Regions from separate parts of the Terriglobus albidus genome, predicted to be linked through region 3. Evidence: predicted binding sites of a transcription regulator. Region 3 holds the regulator's gene; each other region holds the start of a gene.
The links. The regulator LexA, encoded in region 3, represses DNA repair genes until DNA is damaged. The targets are predictions, from matches to a motif close to CANTTCGCTTTTTATTCGC.
Positions count from the first base shown of each region.

Region 1: a site for LexA is predicted at 3,153-3,171, ahead of FTW19_RS04960 (deoxynucleoside kinase). Genes of this name have one in related genera too.
Region 2: a site for LexA is predicted at 5,048-5,066, ahead of recA (recombinase RecA). Genes of this name have one in related genera too.

Region 1 is NZ_CP042806.1:1,212,648-1,220,251, reverse strand. Features, by position in the region: gene FTW19_RS04975 (hypothetical protein) at 1-1,084, opposite strand, end outside; gene bcp (thioredoxin-dependent thiol peroxidase) at 1,173-1,640, shown strand; gene FTW19_RS04965 (hypothetical protein) at 1,799-2,347, opposite strand; gene FTW19_RS04960 (deoxynucleoside kinase) at 2,486-3,133, opposite strand; gene FTW19_RS04955 (polysaccharide deacetylase family protein) at 3,297-4,010, shown strand; gene FTW19_RS04950 (MFS transporter) at 4,088-5,365, shown strand; gene FTW19_RS04945 (IS110 family transposase) at 5,623-6,675, opposite strand; gene hemL (glutamate-1-semialdehyde 2,1-aminomutase) at 7,034-7,604, opposite strand, start outside.
Region 2 is NZ_CP042806.1:4,762,680-4,770,283, reverse strand. Features, by position in the region: gene ccsA (cytochrome c biogenesis protein CcsA) at 1-747, shown strand, start outside; gene hemA (glutamyl-tRNA reductase) at 744-2,009, shown strand; gene hemC (hydroxymethylbilane synthase) at 2,006-2,944, shown strand; gene FTW19_RS19065 (uroporphyrinogen-III synthase) at 2,962-3,714, shown strand; gene FTW19_RS19060 (EamA family transporter) at 3,711-4,130, shown strand; gene nth (endonuclease III) at 4,232-4,984, opposite strand; gene recA (recombinase RecA) at 5,148-6,215, shown strand; gene FTW19_RS19045 (DUF2199 domain-containing protein) at 6,485-7,066, opposite strand; gene coaD (pantetheine-phosphate adenylyltransferase) at 7,102-7,584, shown strand.
Region 3 is NZ_CP042806.1:4,041,898-4,049,501, forward strand. Features, by position in the region: gene fliF (flagellar basal-body MS-ring/collar protein FliF) at 49-1,863, opposite strand; gene fliE (flagellar hook-basal body complex protein FliE) at 1,873-2,172, opposite strand; gene flgC (flagellar basal body rod protein FlgC) at 2,182-2,643, opposite strand; gene flgB (flagellar basal body rod protein FlgB) at 2,640-2,996, opposite strand; gene FTW19_RS15950 (sigma-54-dependent transcriptional regulator) at 3,187-4,401, opposite strand; gene FTW19_RS15955 (HAMP domain-containing histidine kinase) at 4,401-4,631, opposite strand; gene FTW19_RS15960 (response regulator transcription factor) at 4,637-5,398, opposite strand; gene lexA (transcriptional repressor LexA) at 5,644-6,246, shown strand; gene FTW19_RS15970 (efflux RND transporter periplasmic adaptor subunit) at 6,479-7,604, shown strand, end outside.

The DNA of each region.
Region 1 (7,604 bases), 2.8 Mb from region 3:
CACTTGTATGGGCCTCCAGCACAAAAACCGGGGCGCTGTTGTAGCTGAGCTCGAAAGCGGAAAACTTCTCATCAGCCAGCTTCACCGCCGGAGTCTCCGTCACCGGAGCAGCCTTCAGCTTGCTGCGTGCTCCCGTGGAACGGCTCACACCACCAGTCTTGATCGGCGCGGGTGTAGCAGTCGGCGATGGAGCGACCAGCGACATCGCCACCTTCTCCAGCTTGGCCTGAATCTCCGTCTTCTCCGAAGGATCGCGGAAACGATAGGTGAAGTCGTGGATCTCGCGCGAAGCGGCATCGCTGACGGCAACGATCTGATGCAGGTTGGCCGGCATGCCGCTCAGTTGCGGAGCCTCCGCCAGCTTCGCCGGCTTACCGCGCATGATCTTCGGGCGATCAGGGTCGTCATTCAGATCCCCCAGCGTCTGCACGTTGGCGGTATCGTTCTTGATGGCGTCGCGCTTCTCCTTCTCCGTGCGCTTCTTCAGCGTGGGGCGATCGGCGTCATCCGATGGATCGTCCCCGACGCCGGTGACGCCGCTCTGATCTTTGTCTTTGCCGTTCTTGCTGTCCTTTGAATCCTTCGAGTTCGACTTGTCCTTCTTATCTTTATCTTTGCGGCCAAGCTTGGGACGGCTGTCATCCTTGTCGGTGGACTCCAGGACGACCTTTTGCGGAGGCTTGGGCTTATCCACCGGCAAAGGTTGCCACTTGCCATACCCCATCCATCCCTGGTCGTACACGCTGCTGACGGCAGCGTCCGGCTTCAGGTTGCGGGCAAAGTCCAGGTCGAGCAATCCCTTGGGCTCACCGGAGTCCTGCAGCTCATACACAACGTCCGTGCTCAGCGCCAGGGGGACAGGCCGCGCCAGGTAGAGACCGGCATCCTGGTAATCTCCGTCGACGAAGAGCGAGACAGGGACCAGCCGGCTCGCCAGCGGTTTCTTGATATCGTCGCCGGTCCACTCGTATACGCCGATCGCACGGGTGACATTGTCTTTCTTGGCAACACGATGCATCTGGGCCGGCGCTGCGGCCACCATCGCCGCAACGGCGGCGAATCCGATTCCTCTGGAAACTCTCATCACACTCATAAGACGGCCAATCTCGCGGTTCCGCTACCTTGCAGCCCTGCCTTGCGGCTCAACCCGCAGGCGCTGTACCTTTGCATCCATGCCACCACAAGCAGGCGACATTATCGAAGACTTTACTCTCAACGATCAGGACGGCAACCCGGTCACCCTCTCCAGCTTTGACCCCAAACCTGTCGTTTTGTTCTTTTACCCCAAAGCAGATACCCCTGGCTGCACCATCGAGGCCTGCGGCTTCCGGGACGCCATCGACAAGCTGAAAAAGGCGGGCGTTGTCGTTCTCGGCATCTCCCGCGACACCGTAAAGGCGCAGAAGAAATTCGCGGAAAAATACGACCTGAACTACCCCCTCCTGGCCGACCACGACCAGAAGATCTGCAACTACTTCGACGTCATCAAGCAGAAGACGATGTACGGCAAACCGGTCACTGGAATCGAGCGCACCACCTACCTGATCGGCCCCGGCCGCAAGCTGCTGCACATCTTCCCCAAAGTAAAGCCGGAAGGCCACGCCGAAGAGGTCCTGGCCTACGTAAAAGCCGATAAGTAGGAATGACTGAGCGTCGGCGAAGGACCTGCTTTTAGAGCTCCACAAATCCGAATATCCCATATCTCGGCTCTGCCGAGATATGGGATATTCGGGTCCCGGACGAACTTCGTTGGGTGATAAGGCGATGGGTGGGATATCTCGCGTAGCGAGATCCAAATCTATTCCACGGACAACAGACCTGCACCCACCGCACCGGCCGCCTCCAACCTTTTCTCCTGCCCCAGCCGACGCTCCCGATTCGCCAACCCCAGCGGAACAACATGGAACGTCAGCACGGACTTCGCCTCCACCACAGCCTCAGTCCCCTTGGCCGGCGCACTATCCCCCAGCTCTCGCGTGCCTTCCTTGCCCAGGATCACGATGACGTCGCTCAGCACTTCCTCTTGCCCAACCGCCTCTACCTGCAGCGAAAGCTCTCCGGCACTGTTGATCTCGCCCGCCTTGGCGACGGCAACCACAGTAACCGTCACCGGAGCTCCCACAGCGAAAGCACGACCCTCGAGGGTAACGGCCTCGGTAAGCTGACCGCGCAAGGTCTGGCCGTTCCGGGCATCCGCGGAACTGACACGCTCCTGCATCTGAACCTTCAGCAGCGTTCCAGAACTTTCATTCGCGCCTGGGGTGTCGGCTGTCGATGATTGCTGTGCCGCACCCGAGCCGAGGAGCAGAAGCATCCCCATCAGAAAGATCAAAACCCGATCGAACATGTCTTTGAACAAACTCCTGGCGGGAACAAACTCCTGACGGGAACAAGCTCCTGATGGGAACAAACTCCTGAAGGAGTGCTGAGTCCTACTCTCTTGGAACCACCGTGCCCGGGTGGAAGTTGCCCAACAGAAGCACCCCTACCCCACCATCAGGAAATGCTGCGTCCCTTTTACCGGAGCATCCAGTCGCCGAAAAAGAGCCTGCAGATCCCGATTATTGTGCACGAAATCGATCTGCGAGGTATCGATCACCAGCAGGTCGCTGGCCGTGTAGCGGGAGAAGAAATGTTCATACGCCTCGATCACCGTCTCCAAATACTCTTCGCTGACAGCACGTTCCCCGGGCACGCCCTTTCGTTTCAGGCGCGTACGCAGCACGTCGGGAGTCGCTTTCAGGTAGATCACCAGGTCAGGTGTCGACAGATCATTGCGCATGGGCTCATAGAGGCGGTTATAAAGCTTCAGTTCATCGTCCCCCAGGTTCAGGCAGGCGAAGAGCTTGTCCTTCTCAAACATGTAGTCGGAAACAACGCTCTGGCGCACAACATCACCGCCGGCCATCCGTTCCGCAACCTGTAACTGGGCGTATCGAGCCTCAAGAAACCACATCTGGGTGGCGAAGGCCATGCCCGGTTCCTGCCGGTAAAAGCGGTCGAGAAAGGGATTATCTTCGGGCTCCGTAACGCGATACGCCTCCATCTTCTCGGCCAGCATGCCTGCCAGGGTCGATTTCCCCACGCGGATAGGACCTTCAATGGCGATGTAACTGGGTAGATCGAACAGCATGACGAAATCCTCCGAAAAGGCGAATAAAAAGCAAAATATCACCCACTTCATGACTCGCCAAGTAGCGAACAGAGCACGTGGCAAAGACTTGCCATTCCGATATACCGATATCTCGCGCAATGACTTTCTAACAAGCACCGTGCAGAAGGCATTATTAAGAGGCATGCTTTCCTCTGTACTTGCCGGAGCGGCCGTGGCCGCCGGCGTCGGTGTTTCCGTTTACGCAGCTTATCGACCGGAATCCCAGATCTACGGCGCCACTCTCATTGCCGGGTCTGACCCAGGACAGGTCGCACTCACCTATGATGATGGCCCCAATCCTGATGCAACACCGCGGCTGCTCGACATCCTGGCGCAGCACCAGGTCCATGCGACTTTCTTCATGGTGGGCAACTTTGTGAAAGCGGAAGCGGTGCTGGCGCGGCGGGTCGCCGCTGCAGGCCACCTGATCGGCAATCACACTCTGACCCATCCCAACCTCGCTATCACCTCATCGCGAGAGACACGGCGTCAGCTTACCCAGACCAACGACATCCTGGAACAGACCCTCGGACAGAAGATCCGCTTCTTCCGTCCTCCCTTCGGAGCCCGCCGCCCCGCCACCCTACGCATTGCACGCGAGCTCGGCTTGATCCCCGTGCAGTGGAATGTCGCCGCGCAGGATTGGAACCCAGCATCGCCGCAGCAGCTTCTGGAGCGGCTGGAGCGCGGTATCGCGAAAAATCGCCAGAAGGGCCAGGCCTCCAATCTTCTGCTGCATGACGGCAGTCATCTGGGGCTGGGAGCAAAGCGGATGCCGACCGTAGAAGCTACAGCTCTGCTTCTGGAAAGAAATATCAGGAACCTTACATTTGTCACTCCCGAAATCTGGGCTTAAGCTCCTACAATTTCCTCACCGCACCCACGTCCTAGCGTTTTAGAGGCGCGTTTTAGCGTTTCGGAGGAAAGACCCGTATGAGCACGCAAACCCAAACGCAAACCCAGGCGCCTCCGCACGTTCACCAGGAACCGATGTCGATGCGTGAGGTGTTGAAGATCACCACCATGCGCCGGCTCTGGTACGCACAGGTGGTCTCGAACTTCGGCGACTTCCTGGCGCTGTTCGCCGTCATCAGCGTGCTGACCTTCAACCTGCATGCCACGGCACAACAAGTGACGGGTGTGCAGATCGCCTATCAGTTGCCGATTGCCCTTCTGGGTATCGTGGCCGGTGTCTTCGTCGACCGCTGGTCGTTGAAGGGAACGCTGATCGCCAGCGACCTTTCACGCGCGGTTCTATGTCTGTTGCTGATCTGGGCTGGGGCGACGATGCAGTTTTACCTGATTCTCGCGGCCATCTCTATCGTCTCCAGCTTCTTCAATCCGGCACAGGGAGTCACCCTCCGCTCGGCGGTGCCGATGCACGGCCTGCGCTCCGCCAATGCTCTGATGCAGCAGGTCATGTTCGTCATGCGCATCGTCGGTCCGGCGGCTGCAGGCGTATTGGTAACAGCTTTGGGAGCGAAGGCCTGCTACATCGTGGACGCGATCAGCTTCGTGGCCTCCGCCAGTTTTATCGCCAGCATCACCATCACGCGTCCGCCGGTAGCCGCGGAACACCAGACCACCAAGACCGGTGTAGCGCGCGTGCTGCATGACATGCAGCAGGGCATCCAGTTCATACTGCATCATGCGGCGCTGCTGTTCGTGATCCTCGCGTTGGCCTCTGGCATGTTCGTGCTGGGATGCTTCGGTCCGCTCATCGCTGTCTACGTGCGCGATGTGCTGCATGCCACCACACCACGCTCTTTCGGCGCAGCCTCAGCCTCCATCGGAGCCGGCATTCTGCTGGGCATGAACCTGCTGAATACCTTCGGCAAGAAGATGAAGAATACGGTGCTGGTCTACGCCGGCCTGAGTGGAATTGCTATCGGCCTGGTGATCCTTGCCGGTATTCCCTATCTGGCCACATGCATCCTCGGCAACCTGGTGATCGGCCTCTCAGTCGCGGGCATCATCATCCCGGCACAAACAATGATTCAGCAGGAGACGCCGCATCACCTGATGGGCCGCGTCGGCTCCACGCTGATGTCGATGATCTTCACCGCACAGATCCTGGGCTTGATCCTGTCAGGCGTACTGGCACAACACACCGGCACCCGCCAGGTCTTCACTCTCTGCGCCGTACTTCTGCTGATCCTGATGGCAGTCGGCAAACTCTTCATGGAGCCAAAGACACCCGCAACCGCCTAGAGAGCCTACACCTGGGTGCCCCTCGATAAGGAAGAAGACTGTGTCAAGGGGTAAAAAGAGCGTACGTCATTATTCGATGCGGGAGCACCGTTTGAGAGTCCAGAGGCAAGGGGTTAGAGGACCGGTGTCTTCTGGGGTAACTCAACGCTGCATCACATCTCTGTGGGGCCTAGCCCCACCAACCATCGATTCGACCATATACAACAGGCCATGATGCTTCTATGCGGACATCCAGCCTGTGCTGGATGCGAAAGCGCTCACTCAACGTCACGACCATGGATGGCCAGGGGCACCCCCGAGCTGCTCTCGATATGGGCGATCTCTGGATAGCGTTTGTTCAGCCTGAGCATCCAGTAGAGCCGCACTGCTAACCTCCTTGCTGCCGCCACCTTGGCCACTGCTTTCGGCTTGTGGTGGCAGCGAGCCTGATACTGCTTTCGAAATCCTTCATCCAGCCGGCAGGCCGTCTGAGCTGCTTCGACCAGCAACTGGCGCATGAACCGGTTGCCCTGCTTGCTGATGGCTCCCAGTTTGCGCTTGCCGCCCGAGGTGTATTCGCTGGGGATCAGGCCCAGATAGCTGGCGACCTTCCCGCTGTACTCGAACCGGCTCACATCGCCGATCGTCAGTACGAAGGCCATCGCCGTGATCGGACCGACTCCCGGCTGGCTCATCAACAGCTCCGCCTTCGCATCCTCCCTGGCCGCCTGCACGACTGCCTCATCCAGCTCCTTGATCTGCTGATCCAGACCCTTCATCAGCTCCAGCAGATCCTCCCGTCGCCGGGCACTCCAGCCCTCCAGAGGAAGCTTTTCCAACTCAGCCCTCCCCCGAACGCTCCACAGCCGCGACTGCTTCTGTACGCCACGGTTCATCGCCAGGTGCTGCAGCCCGTTCTTCACCCGGGTCCGGATCTCCACCAGCTTGTGTCGGTGGATCAGCAGCTGACGAAGATCCCGCTGCTTGGCTGAAGGCGTCCACAACCGCGGAAACCGGTCCTCCACCAGCAGCTTCAGGATATGGTCCGCATCCCGGCGGTCCGTCTTCTGCTTCCGTACATAGCTGGCTCGGATCTTCGCCGCATCTCCGACCCACACCGTGTGACCCAGACTGCCTAGCAGATCAATAAACCACTGCGCGTTGCCGCACGACTCGATCCCTACAAGCGCTCCTGGAGACAACGACCGGTAGAACCGCTCCGCCTCCCCGTCCCCGTTGACCAGCTTCGCTTCCCGGTACTCGCCAGTCTCCTGATCTAAAAATGAAACCTGCTGCCACTGCGGATGGAAATCACAACCTACAATCTGCATAAGAAGGCTTCTCCTGATCTTCCCGATAGGTCAGTCCTCTAACCCTTACCTATCTCGATCTTCGCTGAAGCCTTCTTCCTTATCCCATCAAGGTCCCTCGGGGACCTGGGTATTCGCGCTACGCGCGAACCCGTCTTTCTCTCTTGATCATTCCGTAGCAAACGGTAGGGATACGCTCGTTGCCCCATTCTTTGTCGAAGACAAAGGGTGGGGTGTCGCGCTCCGCGCGATTGTTTTTCAAAACTTCGCTTGAGTATCGGTTGTCCGCAAAGATAGATAAAAGCGGTCTCGCTTCGCTCGATACCCCACCCTTCGCGATGAAACCGCGAAGAATGGGGCAACGAGTTCTTACCTACCCTTAAACAAACGCCTTCCGCGCCGCCGCAATCGTCTTCTCCACCTCATCCTTACCATGCGCCAGCCCAATAAACGCAGCCTCAAACTGCGAAGGCGGCAGCCACACACCTTCCTCCATCATGGCGCGATGGAACCTGCCAAACGCGGCCGTATCGCTCTTCGCCGCATCCTCAAAGTTCTCCACCGCATCCGGAGTGAAGAACCAGGTCCACATGCTTCCTAAACGATTCGTCGTCAACCGGACACCGGTATCCGCAGCCACCTGCGCCACACCTTCGGCCACCTGTCGTGTCGTCTCGTCGATCTGCGGATAGATCGTTCCCGCCTCACGGATCAGACGGCCCACCGTAGCAGATCCCGCCGCCATCGCCAGCGGATTGCCGCTCAGCGTTCCCGCCTGATAGACAGGGCCAAGCGGGGCAAGCATGTTCATCACATCCTCCCGTCCGCCGAAGACACCGACCGGCAGACCGCCACCGACGATCTTGCCCATCGTGGTGAGATCCGGCTTGATACCGAAGCGCTGCTGCGCTCCGCCGAGCGCCAGGCGGAAGCCAGTCATCACCTCATCA
Region 2 (7,604 bases), 720 kb from region 3:
GCGGCGCTATATGAGCGCCCACGCTGGCGCCACATCGCTCTGCCTGCCGCCGTCATGGGCGTTGTGTTTCAATTCGTTGCGCTGTCCGAGACGATGAACGCTGCTCACCATCGTGTGCCCGTTGAGGCGCGCGAGGTGCAGGCGCTGATGGCTATGTTGATTGCCGGAGCGTTTCTATTGGTGTACTGGCGCTACCGCACGCTGCAGCTTGGCGTCTTTGCGCTGCCTATCGCATTCACTTTGGCGTTGGTGGCGGCATTTGTGCCCGGGCAGCACTTTGCGGAATCCGCCCTGGTGCGCAGCGGCTGGATCTGGCTGCACGTGGCGCTTCTCCTCGCAGCCTATGCGGCGATGATGCTCTCCCTGCTGGCGAGTGTGCTGTATCTCGTCCAGGAGCGCCGCCTGAAGACCAAGGGCCTTGGTTCTCTGGCCGGATGGCTGCCGCCGCTCGAGACGATGGACCAGATCGCGCTGAAGTCGCTGCTCTTCGGTCTGCCCTGCATGACCGGTGGCCTGCTGATCGGTTCCGTGGTCGCGCAGGAGACGGTTGGCCCGGCTTACTTCGCCGATCCGAAGGTGCTGCTCAGCTTCGGCATGTGGGTCGCGTACATCCTGATGATCCAGATCCGGCGCAGTTCGGGTCTGCGTGGCAGGCGTGCCGTATACCTTTCAAGCTTTGTCTTCCTTGTGATGATCGCCGCCTGGGTGGCCAACCAGTTCTCGAACGTGCACAGGTTCACTTCATGAAGATCGCGCTCCTGGGAGTGAACCACAATACGGCTCCGATCGAGGTACGCGAGCGCCTGGCGATTCCGTCCGGCCGTCTGGCCGACGCGACACGGTCGCTGCTGCATCAGCCGGGTGTGCGCGAGAGCATGATCCTTTCCACGTGCAATCGTGTGGAGCTGGTGACCTGTCACGAAGACAACACCGACCTCCGCCGTTTTCTTGCCGAGTACTTCGCCATCTCCAAGCAAGAGATCGAGCCGCATCTCTACGAATACTCGGAGCGCGAGGCTGTGCGTCACCTTTTCCGTGTCGCCTCTTCGCTGGATTCCATGGTGGTCGGCGAGCCGCAGATCCTCGGCCAGGTGAAGGAGAGCTATACCGTTGCCCGCGAGGTGGGTGCGGTGCAGTCGACGCTGGAGCCGCTGTTGCAGCGCGCGTTTACGGTTGCGCGCAAGGTGCGTCGCGAGACCCAGATCGGCTCGACCTCGGTGTCCATTGCTTCCATTGCTGTTGACCTGGCGCAGAAGATCTTCGGCTCGCTGAGGGGCAAGACAATACTTCTGGTGGGCGCCGGCAAGATGTCGGAGCTCGCGGCCAGGCATCTGATCGCGCAGGGCGCGGGAACGCTTTACGTTGCCAACCGCACTCGCTCGCGTGCTCAAAGGATCGCAGAAGAGTTTCAGGGCTCGGTCATGGACTTCGATGCTCTCGCGGCACAGGCACACCTGGCCGATATCGTCGTGACCTCGACCGGATCACAGGAGGCCGTCTTCACCGTGAAGATGGGTCGCGATCTGCTTTCACGCCGCAAAGGCCGTCCGATGTTCTTCATCGACATTGCTGTGCCACGCGACGTGGAGCCGGCGATGAACCAGGTCGACGGAGCCTTTGTCTATGACATCGACGACCTGCAACAGGTTGCCGCAGCCAACCTGGCCGAGCGTAGCAAAGAAGCGCAGGCTGCCGAGCGCATCGTAGCCCGCGAAGTGGATCGTTACGAGCAGCGGTTGCAGACCCTGGATGCGGTGCCCACCATCCGCGCCATGCAGGTAACTGCTGAAGCCATGCGCGAGGCGGAGCTGCGCCGTGCGCAGTCCAGGCTGGCCGGGCTGACCGAAGAACAACAGCAGGCTGTGGAGGCATTGACCCGCGGCCTGGTGAACAAGTTTCTCCATGGGCCGATGGCCGGAGTGCGCGAAGCGGCACGCGATGGCGATGCCGAGACTCTGGATGCGCTGCGCCGCGCTTTCGCTCCCCAACAGGAAGGAGAGTCCAAGTGAACCTTCGTATCGGCTCCCGTGGATCGGCGTTGGCGCTCTGGCAGGCTGAGCATGTTGCCTGCCTGCTGCGCGCGCACGGCCACGAGGTCTCCATTGAGATCATCAAGACCACCGGCGACCGGATGCAGGAACCAGGCTTCGTTGTGCCTGCGGGCGTGGACGGCAAGGGAATCTTCACCAAGGAGATCGAAGAGGCGCTTGCCGCCGGCAGGGTCGATCTCGCCGTGCACTCGCTCAAGGATCTGCCGACCGAGTTGAACCCGGCCTTCGAGCTGGGAGCGATTCCGGAGCGTGCGGACTCACGCGATGCGCTGATCTGCCCGGAGTGGCTGCTGATGCACACGCTGCCGATCGGCGCTCGTATCGGAACTACGAGTCCTCGCCGCCGGGCGCAGTTGCTGGCGCATCGGCCGGACTTTCAGTTTGTGCCGATCCGCGGCAATATCGATACCCGCCTGCGCAAGCTGCGGGAAGGGCAGTGTGATGCGCTGGTCCTGGCTGCCGCCGGGCTCGACCGCCTGGGGCCGGAGAAGCTGAACATGCCGCCGGATTGGGTTCGTCAGCGTTTCGATCCAGAGGATATCTGTCCTTCTCCGGGGCAGGGGGCTCTGGCGATCGAGATCCGGTCGGGGGATGCTGCTGTGGGTGAGGCTGTCCGCCTGCTGCACTGCGAGACGACCGCCTGGTGTGTGGATGCGGAGCGTGCGGTGTTGGCGGCGCTGGGCGGAGGCTGCAGCGTGCCCATCGGAGCGCACTGTGCCGGAGAAGGGAAGTTCCGCCGTATGCTGGCCTGCGTCGTTGCCGAGGATGGCGATCGGATGGTGCAGATCTCGCGTACTCCCGAAGAGGAGGACACGCCGCAGAGCTTTGGCGAGTTTGTCGCCGGGGAGTTGGAACGCCGCGGAGCCAACGAACTTCTTCATCCAACGGTTTAAGGTTCACTCGTTTCGTGATGACTCATCGAGTCCTTGTCATCCGCGCTCTTCATCAGAGTTCCGAGCTGGCCGATGCGCTTCAGCAGGCTGGCTTGGAGCCTGTGATCGTGCCGGTGCTTGAGATTGCTCCGCCGCAGAGCTTTGCTGGACTGGAGGATGCCATTGCACGTCTTTCCACGTTCGATTGGCTGTTGTTTACCAGCGCTAATGCGGTTGAGGTCTTTCGCCAGCGCTTCCGCGGAGAGTTGCCGCCCACATTACGCCTGGCGGTGATTGGAAGTATTACGGCGCGGGCGGCGCAGAAAGCCGGCTTCGAGATCGCGCTGCAGCCTGAGAAGGCGACCGGCGAAGGTCTGGCCGAGGCGCTGCTGCCTCGTGCCCCCGGGGCACGTATGCTGCTGGTGCGTGCCGCGGTTGCGCGAGATGTTCTTCCCGCGACACTTGAGGAGGCCGGAGCGAAAGTGGAGATTGCGGAGGCCTACAGAACCGTAATCCCAGCCTCAGCTCCTGGCGTGTTGCGGGAGCTTTTCGCCGGCCCAGCTCCGCCCGCTGCCATTGCCTTTACCTCGTCTTCGTCGGTGCATCATCTGTTGCAGGTGTTGGAGGCGGGTGGCCTGCGGCTGCCTGAGTCGACCATCCTGGCGACCATCGGCCCCATTACCTCTGCTACGCTGCGTGATGCGGGCTACCTGCCGACTGTCGAAGCGAAGGAGGCCAATGTGATCTCGCTCGCGAAGGCGATTGCGTCTGCTCTGGAGCAGGTCGTATGAGCTGGCTGGTATGGGCGCTGCTCTCGGCTGTCTTCGCGGCGGCCACAGCCATCCTTGCCAAGATCGGTGTAGCGAACATTGACTCCAACCTGGCGACGGCGGTGCGTACTACCGTGATCTTCGTCTTCGCCTGGGGGATCGCGCTGAGCCTGGGGAAGCACGGCGAGCTGCGCCATATCAATACCCGGTCGTGGATCTTTCTTGCGTTATCCGGTCTGGCGACGGGGCTCTCCTGGCTGTGCTACTTCCGTGCTCTGCAGCTTGGACAGGCGTCTCGTGTGGCCCCGATCGACAAGCTGAGTGTGGCGTTGGTGATCGTCTTTGCGTGGATGTTTCTGGGAGAAGCGCTGACACCACTGAAGGTATTGGGTGGCTTGCTGATTACGGCAGGTGCAGTTATTCTGGCGTTCGCTTGAAACTGAAATTAGCTAAAGAAAAAGTTTCTATATTTCTTGTAATATATTGATTTTGTTAGTGTTGTTGTGGGGTTATCCGGCTTGACGGTATGGGTTTCGTTTTAGTGTGAGCTCCAGGTTTTGTCGCTGGAGTTGCAGAGCCTCTCGAGGGTGCATTCGGCGCAGCGGGGTTTGCGGGCGATGCAGACCTGGCGGCCGTGGTAGATGATCCGGTGCGAGTAGTTGATCCATTCGTCCTTGGGAAGGATCTTGATCAGGTCCCGTTCCACCTTCACGGCGTCCGTATGCTTGGTCAGTTCAAGCCGGCGTGAGATCCGAAGTACATGGGTATCCACCACCACTCCGACGGCGATACCGAACCATGAGCCGAGAACGACGTTGGCGGTCTTGCGTGCGACGCCGGGAAGCGTGATCAGCTCCTCCAGGGTCTGCGGGACCTTGTTCCCGAACTTCTCAACGACGGCTTTCGCGGCTCCCTGGATGTTCTTCGCCTTGGCGCGGAAGAAGCCGGTGGTGCGGATGATCTCCTCAATGGCGGGCAGGGGCGCCTCGGCCAGGGCCTTGGGGGTGGGGAAGGTGCGGAAGAGCTCTGGCGTGACCATGTTGACGCGGACGTCAGTGCACTGGGCGGAGAGGGCCGTCGCGACGACCAGCTCCCAGGCAGAGTTGTGGTGCAGCGCGCAGACCGCGTTGGGATACGCCTTGCGCAGGGCATCCAGGATGGCGGCGATCCGTTCCGGGGCAAGCGGATTGTGCGAGCCCTTTTTTGAGGGACTCTTTTTCGCGGCGACCTTTTTCAGGGCGGAAGGTTTTTTAGCAGGTGCAGTGGCTGGCTTGACGGACTTGGTGGCCATGGTCGTTTCCGAATCATAGCGCGGCTGGTTTTGTACCGGTTTTCCACTGGGAGGGGCAAAAATACTTTCGCTTTTTCTTTGCTTGTGCCGCCGCTTTGCTGCTAGACTCTGATTTCCTGCAGCAGGCAAGAGGGATGCGGGACCGACTGAGGAGACACGCAACGTGGCGGATGACCGTTTAAGGGCAGTAGAGCTGGCAATGGCCGGCATTGAGAAACAGTTTGGCAAGGGATCGATCATGCGCCTGGGCGCGCGTGAGGCCATCGTTCCGATCTCGGTGATTTCGACCGGGTCCATCTCTTTCGATGCGGCCCTTGGGGTGGGCGGCGTGCCCCGCGGCCGTGTGATCGAGATCTATGGTCCTGAGTCTTCGGGTAAGACCACCATCACCCTGCAGATCATCGCGGAGGCGCAGAAGGCCGGCGGCCTGGCGGCGTTTGTCGACGCCGAACATGCCCTGGATCCGATCTATGCCCGCAAGCTTGGCGTTGATGTCGACAACCTTCTGGTCAGCCAGCCGGACTACGGTGAACAGGCACTGGAGATCACGGAGGCTCTGGTTCGTACCGGCGCCATCGATGTGCTGGTTGTCGACTCAGTAGCAGCGCTGGTACCGAAGGCCGAACTCGATGGTGAGATGGGTGACTCGCACGTTGGTCTGCAGGCCCGCCTGATGTCGCAGGCGCTGCGTAAGCTGACCGGAACGGTTGCCAAGTCCCGCACCAGCCTGATCTTCATCAACCAGATCCGCGAGAAGATCGGAGTTATGTTCGGTAACCCCGAGACCACCACCGGTGGACGTGCGCTGAAGTTCTACTCTTCGGTTCGTATCGATATCCGCCGTATCGGCGCGGTGAAGGAAGGCGAGGTTGTCACCGGATCGCGCACCAAGGCCAAGGTGGTAAAGAACAAGGTTGCGGCTCCATTCCGCGAGGCTGAGTTCGACATCCTGTACGGCGAAGGTATCTCCCGCGAGGGCGATGTGCTCGATCTGGCTGTGGCCAACAACATCGTGGAGAAGAGCGGCGCCTGGTACAGCTACTCGGGCGAGCGCATCGGTCAGGGACGTGAGAATGTGCGCGGCTTCCTGAAAGAGAACAAGGACACCTTTGAGCGGATCAACAGTGAACTGCGCGCCAAGCTGAAGATCGGTGCCGCAGCAGCAGATATTCCAGCGGTGCCGGAGAACGGCGAGGCGGCGGCTCAGGAGGTCGTCCGCGGACGCAAGTAATTGGTCGTGTGTGCAACAACGCCGCCCGAAAGGGCGGCGTTGTTGCGTTAAAGCCTTGAGTCGCAATACACCGGGTGTCCCATGTCCCTTGGGGACATGGGACGTTCGAGCGGAGCTCGAATCGTTCTGTTACGACCGCTAGGGTGGGTATCTGTGGCTTCCTTGCCCACCCTAACGTTGTGAGCGTTCACCCCAGCGAACAACGTTCGCTGGGGACCCCGAAGGGTGGGGTACCCCGGTTAGTGAAATGGAGGGGTGAGCAGTCAACTCTATCTTGGCTCCGGGTGATGCAGGATCTGTTCCGCGATCTGCTGGATACGCTCGGTGCTGAGCCCTGTCATCTGTTCCTGTGCCAAAGGATGTGTCTGATCGAGCACGGTCAGGTGGGGGCGCCTTCCTACCGGTTGTGTGGCGACCAGTACTTCAAGGCCGAGCGTGCGGGGATAGTGATGCAGTTCGTTGGCAAGATAGCCCGGGAACGGTGGCTCGTCCTCTCGGCCGGGTGTCTTCCAGAGTTCATGGGTCCGGAAGAAGTTCTTCGGGCTCACTTCCACCCAGCAGCCGTAGGCAAAGTAGGGAGCTTCGATTCTGATCTCCGGAGCCGGGCCTGAGCGTGGGTCCAGAAGCTCCGGTGCGGGTTGGTTCTGCTGGTCCAGGATGGGCAGAACGATGCGTCCGCGAAGGAAGAACTGCCGTTCGTCGAGGATGCATTGCTCGGCTGAGATCTGGGCGCGGGTGGCTCGTTCCTCATCCGGGATGGCGATAAAGGCATCCGGCGCCTTGATGCTGTAGCTGGTTGGAGCTGGAGGATGAATCTGCCCGCAGACCGAGCAAAGGAAGCCGTTCGTCATACATCTCCAGCATAAGCGTGTATGCTGCATGTGCGATGCAGCCCGTACGAGCCATCTATCCCGGCACCTTCGATCCGTTGACCAACGGCCACCTTGACCTGATCGCACGCGGCTCCAAGATCGTGGACCACCTGGTAGTGGCCATTCTGCGCAATGTGAACAAGGGGACACCACTATTCACGGTGGAAGAGCGGCTGGAGATGATCCGCGAAGCTGCTGAGGGCTTCCCGAATGTCTCCGTCCAGACATTTGACGGTCTACTGGTGGATTTTGCCCGGCAGCAGGGGGCAGTAGCGGTGCTGCGTGGCATCAGGGCTATCAGCGACTACGAGTATGAGTTCCAGATGGCCATGATGAACCGGAAGCTCGATCCCGAGCTAGAGACCATCTTTATGCTGCCTCATGAAAAGTACACCTATGTGAGCTCGCGACTCATTAAGGGCGTGTTTCAACTGGGCGGGGACGTCAGCAGCCTGGTGCCGGCGCTTGTCATGGATCGCCTGCGGGCGAAAGTGTAGCGAAGCTAGGGGTTTCGCTC
Region 3 (7,604 bases):
GGCGAATTATTCTGAGAAGCCATTTTTCGTCACCAAGAAAGGGTTGCGTTACTCGTCCATGTCCGTAGCAATCCAGTGCTCAAGCAGGCGCGTGCTCTGCTTGGGTTCTGTACGGATTTGCTTCTTAACCTGTTCGAAGATCATCTGCTCTTCACTGTTCTCTGTTTTCAGACCGTTCGAGGCACCCAGTACCGGCGTATCCGGAGAGCCTTCCGTCAGGAGAGACGCTGGTTCCGTGATCGGTAGGACACCTGCTGCCGCGCCTGCACCTGCGGCAGCAAGAGCGGGAGTCTGCTGCGCCATTAATGCAGGGGGCTCAGGTTCCTGCATCAGCGCCGCAGTCTGCTTGACCATCGGACGCAGGACGAACATCACCAGCAGCAGCCCCATCGCTACCACGCCCGCGGTGCGAACCACACCTGGGGTGCGTATCAGTTCTTGCGTTTGCTCCGTGACACGCTGCAGTGGAGTCAAGGGAACTTCCGCGCTGTTTGTCTGGAAGCTGATGTTCTCCAGCACAAGCTGATCTCCGCGTTTGGGATCAAATCCCGTGGATGCCTGTGCGAGTTGTTCCAGGCGACGCATCTCTTCACTGCTGCGGGCATGCCAGACGGTATGCATGTCCTTACCTGCGCCTTCCAGTTGCGGACGATCGTTTACCAGAACAGCAACAGTAAGCCGCTTCAACCGGCCCGGGCCTTCCTGCATGTGGCTCAGGTGCCGGGTCACTGCATAGTTGGCACTCTCTTCACGAGCGTTGTTGCTCGTCCCGCTGCCACCCTGCGGATATACAGGCAGATTGCCGTTCTGCATCAGAGGAGGAACATTGCCCTGGCCATTCGCCTGCTGGTTAGCCGCACCATTGGCTCCGGCGGCCGCTGGTCCGCCCGCGGCATTGCTCTGTGTTCCCGGAACTCCCGCCGCGACCCTCTGGGAACCTTGCACCTGCTCGGTCCGTTGCATGCTGACGGTCGCCGAGAGTGCCGGATCATAGACCTCATCGGTTTTTTCTTCCGTGCCCTGCTCGTACTCCGCATGAACTGTAGCGTGTACATTATCCCGCCCAGCCACCGGCTCCAGCATGGAGATGAGTTGCTGCTCCATCTGGTGAACAGCGTCAGTCTGCTGCGCCGACTGTGTCGGCGCGCTCATATTGACATGACCATCCGCATCCACCAGGTTCACCTGATCCGGCTGCAGATTCTCCACTGCGCCGGCTACCAGATTGCGAATCGATTCGGCCTCGCCCTGAGCCATGGTCGAACGGCGGAGCTTCAGCACTACCGTTGCCTTAGCCGGATGATCCTCTGCACTGAATAGACCCTGCTTGGCCATGGCCAGGTGGACACGCGCAGAACGCACGGAGCCAAGAGTGCCAATCGTATGTTCCAACTCACCTTCAAGAGCACGCTGATAGTTGACCTTCTCATCGAACTCGGAACCAACCCAGTTCGGTTTATCGAAGATCTCAAAGCCCATGCGTCCGCTCTGCGGCATCCCTTTGCTGGCCACTTCCATACGTGCCTTGTCCAGCAACTCTTCAGGCACAAGCACTTCGCTGCCGTCGGACGAGATCTTGGCATTAATTCCTGCCGCGCTCAGTTCCTGGCTGACAGCCTGCACATCCTTTGGATCAAGCCCACTGAAAAGCATCTTCCATTCTGTGCGGGAGCCGTACCAGCTGAGAGCAGCAACTACAGCAAGCACAATTGCAGATGCCAGCATCAAACGCGAGCGCTGCGCCTTCGGTAAAGCATTCCAACGGCCCCCGACATTGCTCACCAGACGCTGCCAGGGAGCGGCGCCATCGCTGAGACCGGGGGTAGAACCTGTTTTCTGTAATTCAGTCTTCTGATCTGGCATTGTTATGTCTTAGAACTGCATCTGCATCATCTGCTGGTATGCAGCTACGGCTTTATTCCGTACCTGCAGAGCTAACTCGAAGGCCATGTCCGCTTTCTGGGTTGCAATCATCGCCTCGTGAATTTCGACACCGCTACCGTCCATCAAACCCTTTACAGCCGTCTGCGCCTGCTTGTCCAACGCAGTGGCATCATGCAGCGCACCCGCCAGAACATTGGCAAAAGGAGATTCCGCCTGCTCGGTCGAAGCTGGTGGCGTGACCACATTGCCGATTCCGGGAATTGTTCCTGTTAGCCGAATCGCGTCCATATCTGTCTCTTACTTCAAGATGTCCAGCGAGCTGGTGATCATGCTTTTCTCTGCCTGTACCGCCGATGCATTCATTCCGTAGCTGCGCTGCGCACTCATCAGTTCCACCATCTCGGTCAGCGGATCGATATCGGGATAGGCAACATATCCATTCGCATCGGCGTCCGGATGTCCCGGATCAAAGCGCATAATCGGCGCTTTGGCATCATCCTGCACTCCGGCAACTTCCACGCCTCCGGTCGCATTTGAGCTCACAGAGCCGCCATGCATTCCGAGATGCGACATAAAGGCAGCGCCGAACGTGCCATCCTGGCCGGCGGTCTGGAAGACCACCTGCTGCCTGCGGTACGGTCCTCCATCGGCGGTGCGGGTCGTCTCCGCATTGGCCATATTGCTGGCCGTTACTTCGGCGCGAACTCTCTCGGCCTGCAGCGCGGATGCGCTGACATCCATCACACCAAACAGATTCATGCCTTACCGTCCGCTTTGATCGCGTCCATGACGCGCGAATATTCCCGCTTCAGCAGTTCCACGCCGGTACGGAAAGCGAGCTGTGACTTTGCCAACTGCATGCCCTCGCGCTCAAGGGAGACATTGTTGCCGTCCGGCCGGGCCACCAGGCCATCAACATCCTGCGTGCCCGGAGTAAATGTGCCGCTTGCGGTGCCCTCCATGGCGTGCCGCATCTCATCTTCGAAACTGAAACCCTGAGTCCGGTAGCCGGGAGTGTCAGCATTGGCCATATTGCTGGCCGTTAGCTTCATCTGGGAGCTGGCCAGGTCCAGATACCGCGTCAACGCATCACTGATCGCACTGGTCTGCATCAGACATCCTCTCCCTCAAGCGTTTGAACTTATCGCCGATAGAGAGTGCAGGTTTGGCTCCATTCTTCAGGCAGACATCTAAGAAGCCTCTCAGCCTCAATCATTAGAGCGAAACAAGAAACCGGGCTTTCGCCCGGTCTTGGAAGGAAGTGCGCTCATAAGATTGACGTCTGGAACAGATGACAATGCCCTATGCCCGTTTGCGACGGAGGATCACTTCCGTCATTCCAATCTCCGGACGGTCTTCCGCCAGAATGGCCGCTCGCTCCAAAACGTGCCCTAATTCGCGGACATTTCCGGGCCAGTCGTATCCCTGGAAGGTCTCCAGGGCCGCCTGGGAGAGGCGTTTCTGCGGCATCGTTTCGCCAAGCTTATTGAGGATATGTGTCGCCAGCAGCGGGATGTCCTCTGCCCGCTCGCGCAATGCCGGAATGACCACAGGAAAAACTGCCAGCCGATGGTAGAGGTCCAGCCGGAAGGTCCGCTCCTGGCTCAGCCGTTCCAGATCGCGGTGGGTTGCAGCGATCACACGCACATCTACCCGAACGGTCTCGTTGTCGCCTACCCGCTGCAGTTCCCCGTTCTCCAGAAAGCGCAACATCTTGGCCTGCAATGGCAGCGGCATCTCACCAATTTCGTCCAGAAACAACGTGCCGCCATTCGCTGCCTCAATGCGGCCGGTGCGTGACTGCACTGCGCCGGTAAAGGCACCGCGGGTATGCCCGAACAGTTCGGCTTCCAACAGCGCCTCCGGAATGGCGGCGCAGTTCAAGGTCACAAATGGCTTCTGGGAGCGAGGGCTGAGCCGGTGGATCGCCCTTGAAACCACCTCTTTACCTGTCCCCGTCTCTCCTTCAATCAGGACGGTCGTATCGCGGGGCGCAACCAGACGAACCATGCGAGCCAGCTCGCGCATGCCCGAGCTATTACCGATCATTCCCGGCAACAAGGCCGCATCCACAGGAAGCTCAGAGGGAACAATCACGGGGACGGGCGCCGCAGGCTCTCGCTCGGGGACTACGGCCGCCGGTGCCGGCGTCTCCACCATATCTTCCTCTGCTGCCCGTAGGACATGCAGCAACTCATGCCGCCGTGGGCTTCTCGGTCCGTCTCCCACCGGTGCACCATCGGCACGCAGAATATCGACCGATGGAAATGCCTGACGTACCCAAGCGATAAATCCATCCACTTCCAGGTCCGGCAACCAGTTGTCGACAATAAGAGCTTCCGGAATATGCTGCTCCATGCTCGCCATCGCCTCTGCGCCGCCGGAAGCGGCCTCCACCTGCCAACGCAGGCCCTCAAGCGACGTAACCCATCGAAAACGCCGGTCTCCGTCTGCGCTGACAACAACGGCATGGCGAACGGATACCGATCCGTTCGCCACCCTAGTTTCAAATGGCATTATTTAAGGTCCCCTGGCCCGTCTTGCATCGCTTCTCGAAGCTGCTGCCGCATCCGCATTGCGATGCCATTCAAGCGTTCGCATTCCGTCAGACTGTCGGCTATGGCGCGACGCATGCCTTCCTCGTCGCCCTCCATCTCTGCCAACTCTAGACGGCACTGCAACGCCGTCAGCGGTTGGCACAGGTCATGCAGCATCACACTCAGTTCCTGCACCTGTTCACGATCCATAATTGTCACGCGTGTCGCAATATCCGTGTTGTACTACCGGCGGCTACGCTCTGTGAACCTGATTTTTCCGGAAGGCCACCGAGGAATGACATATTCCGTAACCGATAACCCTCGCCGCGAACCGTTTCAATCAACGCAGCGCCATCCGATACCCCTTGCACGGTCAGCTTCCGGCGCAGGTAGTTGATGTATACGTCCACAACATTGGTCCCAGTATGGGACGTTGTCCGCCAAACACCCTTCAGAAGCTGTGCACGGGAAACGGCCTTCCCCTTATGGAGCAGGAGGTACTCGAGCAGGGCATATTCCTTTGAGGTCAGCTCTACTTCCACGTCGGCCACGCGCACCTGACGGAGCATACGGTTCACTTCCAGGACACCGTACTTCAGAAGCTGATCGGGTACGTGCTTCTTCCGGCGCATCACAGCACGGCAGCGCGCTGTTAACTCATGGAAGCTGAATGGTTTGAGCAGATAATCGTCGGCTCCGAGATCCAGACAGCGCACCCGCTCTTCGACCTGAGTCCGCCCGGTCAGTACAAGTACGGAAGTGTGGGGCATCCTGCGGTGTACTTCCTCAAGCAGTTGAGCTCCATCCATTTTGGGCAAACTCAGATCCAGAACGACAAGCTCCGGATTCTCTTCCATTGCGTGATGGAGCGCGGCTTCTCCATCCTGTAACCACTCGACTTGATGACCTTCTTTTTCAAGTCCCCTCTTCAAGAGCATTCCAAGGGCTTTATCGTCTTCCACCAGCAGAATTCCCATTTGTTTCTCCAATTCACTGACTAACCTAGCGAAAAGCTAAAAGTTCCGACTCTTGCGTTCGTTCACGTCTTTGCAGATAAGACTTATGTACCTACCTTGATTCGTGCACAGGGGTAACCGCAAGCCTGCGTTACCAGGACTTTTTTGCCGCAGCCCCAAAACGGGAATCTAAAGAGGAATTTAGCGAGTTACTTCCTAACGTCTTCTCTGTTGCGATTCGCTTTTTATTCGCTAAAATGTCAGACATGGCAATTACCCGGCGGCAAAAGGACGTTCTCGACTTCCTCACCTCATTCACGCAGCGTTGCGGATATTCCCCTTCGTATGAGGAGATCGCCAGCGGCCTCGGCGTCAATTCGCTTGCCACCGTTCACAAGCACATCACGAACCTACAGAACAAAGGTTTGTTGCAGCGTGCACACAATCGCAGCCGTTCGATCGACGTTCTACCGGCACGTTCTTCCAAGAAAGGTACCGATCGCCTTCCACTGTTAGGCCGCATTGCCGCTGGACGGCCGGTGGAAGCAGTCGAGACGGCTGAAACCATCTCGCTCAGCGATATTCTTGGCAACCGGGAGGTCTTCGCTCTCGAGGTCCGTGGCGATTCCATGCGGGACGAACATATCGTCTCCGGCGACTATGTTCTGGTTGAGCGTACCCGCACCGCCCGGGAGGGCGAAATTGTCGTCGCTTTGGTGGACGGTACTGATGCCACCCTAAAGCGGTTTTACAGGGAAGGCAGCATGATTCGCCTACAACCTTCAAACTCCGAGATGGCGCCGATCTTCGCCCCGGCGGCCGCGGTAACGATCCAGGGTAAGGTCCTGGGCGTGCTACGAAAGTACTAGAGCATTTTTCCTGTTGCTGGGTATCCCGGGAGGAGCGTGCAGCGGCGTTTTCATTGCGGAAAACGAAAACGCCCGTAGATGCGGAAACCCTACACTACGCCTACAGGAAAAATGCTCTAACCCACCAGGCCGCCTAAGGGCGTGTCCTCTGTTACCTAACTTTCAGGGAACCAATCTCCTATTTCGCGCGTACTCCCTTCCGTAACCACCCCACCGGAGGATCAGGAGTATCATGGCCGCACCCCGCAAATCCAAGCGCAAACTGTATATCTGGGGCGGCATTGCCGTCGTCGTTCTGGCCGCGGGCCTTACGTTTGCCATCAAGGCCTCCGGCTCCAGTTCGAAGATTGATGCTTCCCAGTTGTCGAAGGTGGAACGCGGCGACATCGCTCGCTCTGTAGTTGCCACCGGTAAGGTTCAGCCCATCGTCAAAGTCGAGGTCAAATCCAAGGCCTCCGGCATCGTCACTAAGCTTTTTGCCGATATCAACCAGCCGGTCAAGATCGGCCAGCCTCTTGCCCAGCTCGACCAGCAGGAACTTCTCGATCAGGTTGCCGCCCAGAAGGCGCAACTGACCGCCGCAGAATCCAACGCTCGGGCCGCCGCCGCCGCAATCGAGTTCGACAAAGTGAATGCCCAGGCTCCTGATCTGCCCAACTTCAAAAACACTTACGAACGCGCTTTTGCGATGTCCAAGCAAGGAGTTGTCAGCCAGCAGGCGCTGGATGATGCGCAGCAGAAGTACGCTGCCGCCGCCAATGCGCGCGATAAAGCTCTTGCCCAGATCACCGTTGACACCGCCAAATTGCACCAGGCGGAGGCACAGGTTGCGCAGGCTCAGGCATCGCTCAAACAGCTTGAAGAGCAGCTCAGCTACACCAACATCGTCTCTCCGATCGACGGCATGATCCTCTCCCGGGATGTAGAGCTCGGCAATGCCGTCAGCTCCATTCTTGTGATGGGATCCACCGCCACCCTGGTCATGACCCTGGGCGATACAACCCAGGTCTACGTACAGGGCAAGGTCGATGAGAGCGATATCGGCAAGGTTTACCTGGGTCAGCCTGCTCGCATCCGCGTGGAAAGCTTCAAGGACAAAGTCTTCAACGGCAAGGTCACCAAGATCGCTCCGTTGGGTGTCGAGAAGGACAACGTTACGACCTTCGAAGTACGGGTATCGATCGACAATCCCGGCGGCGAGTTGAAGGCCAATATGACCGCAAACGCCGAGGTCATCCTCGAAGAGCACAAGAATGTGCTCACCGTTCCGGAGCAGGCTGTTATCTACGATAAGCAGCGTAACGCCAGCATCGAGATCCCGGACTCCAAGGCAGAGAAGGGCCGCCGGAAAGTCCCCG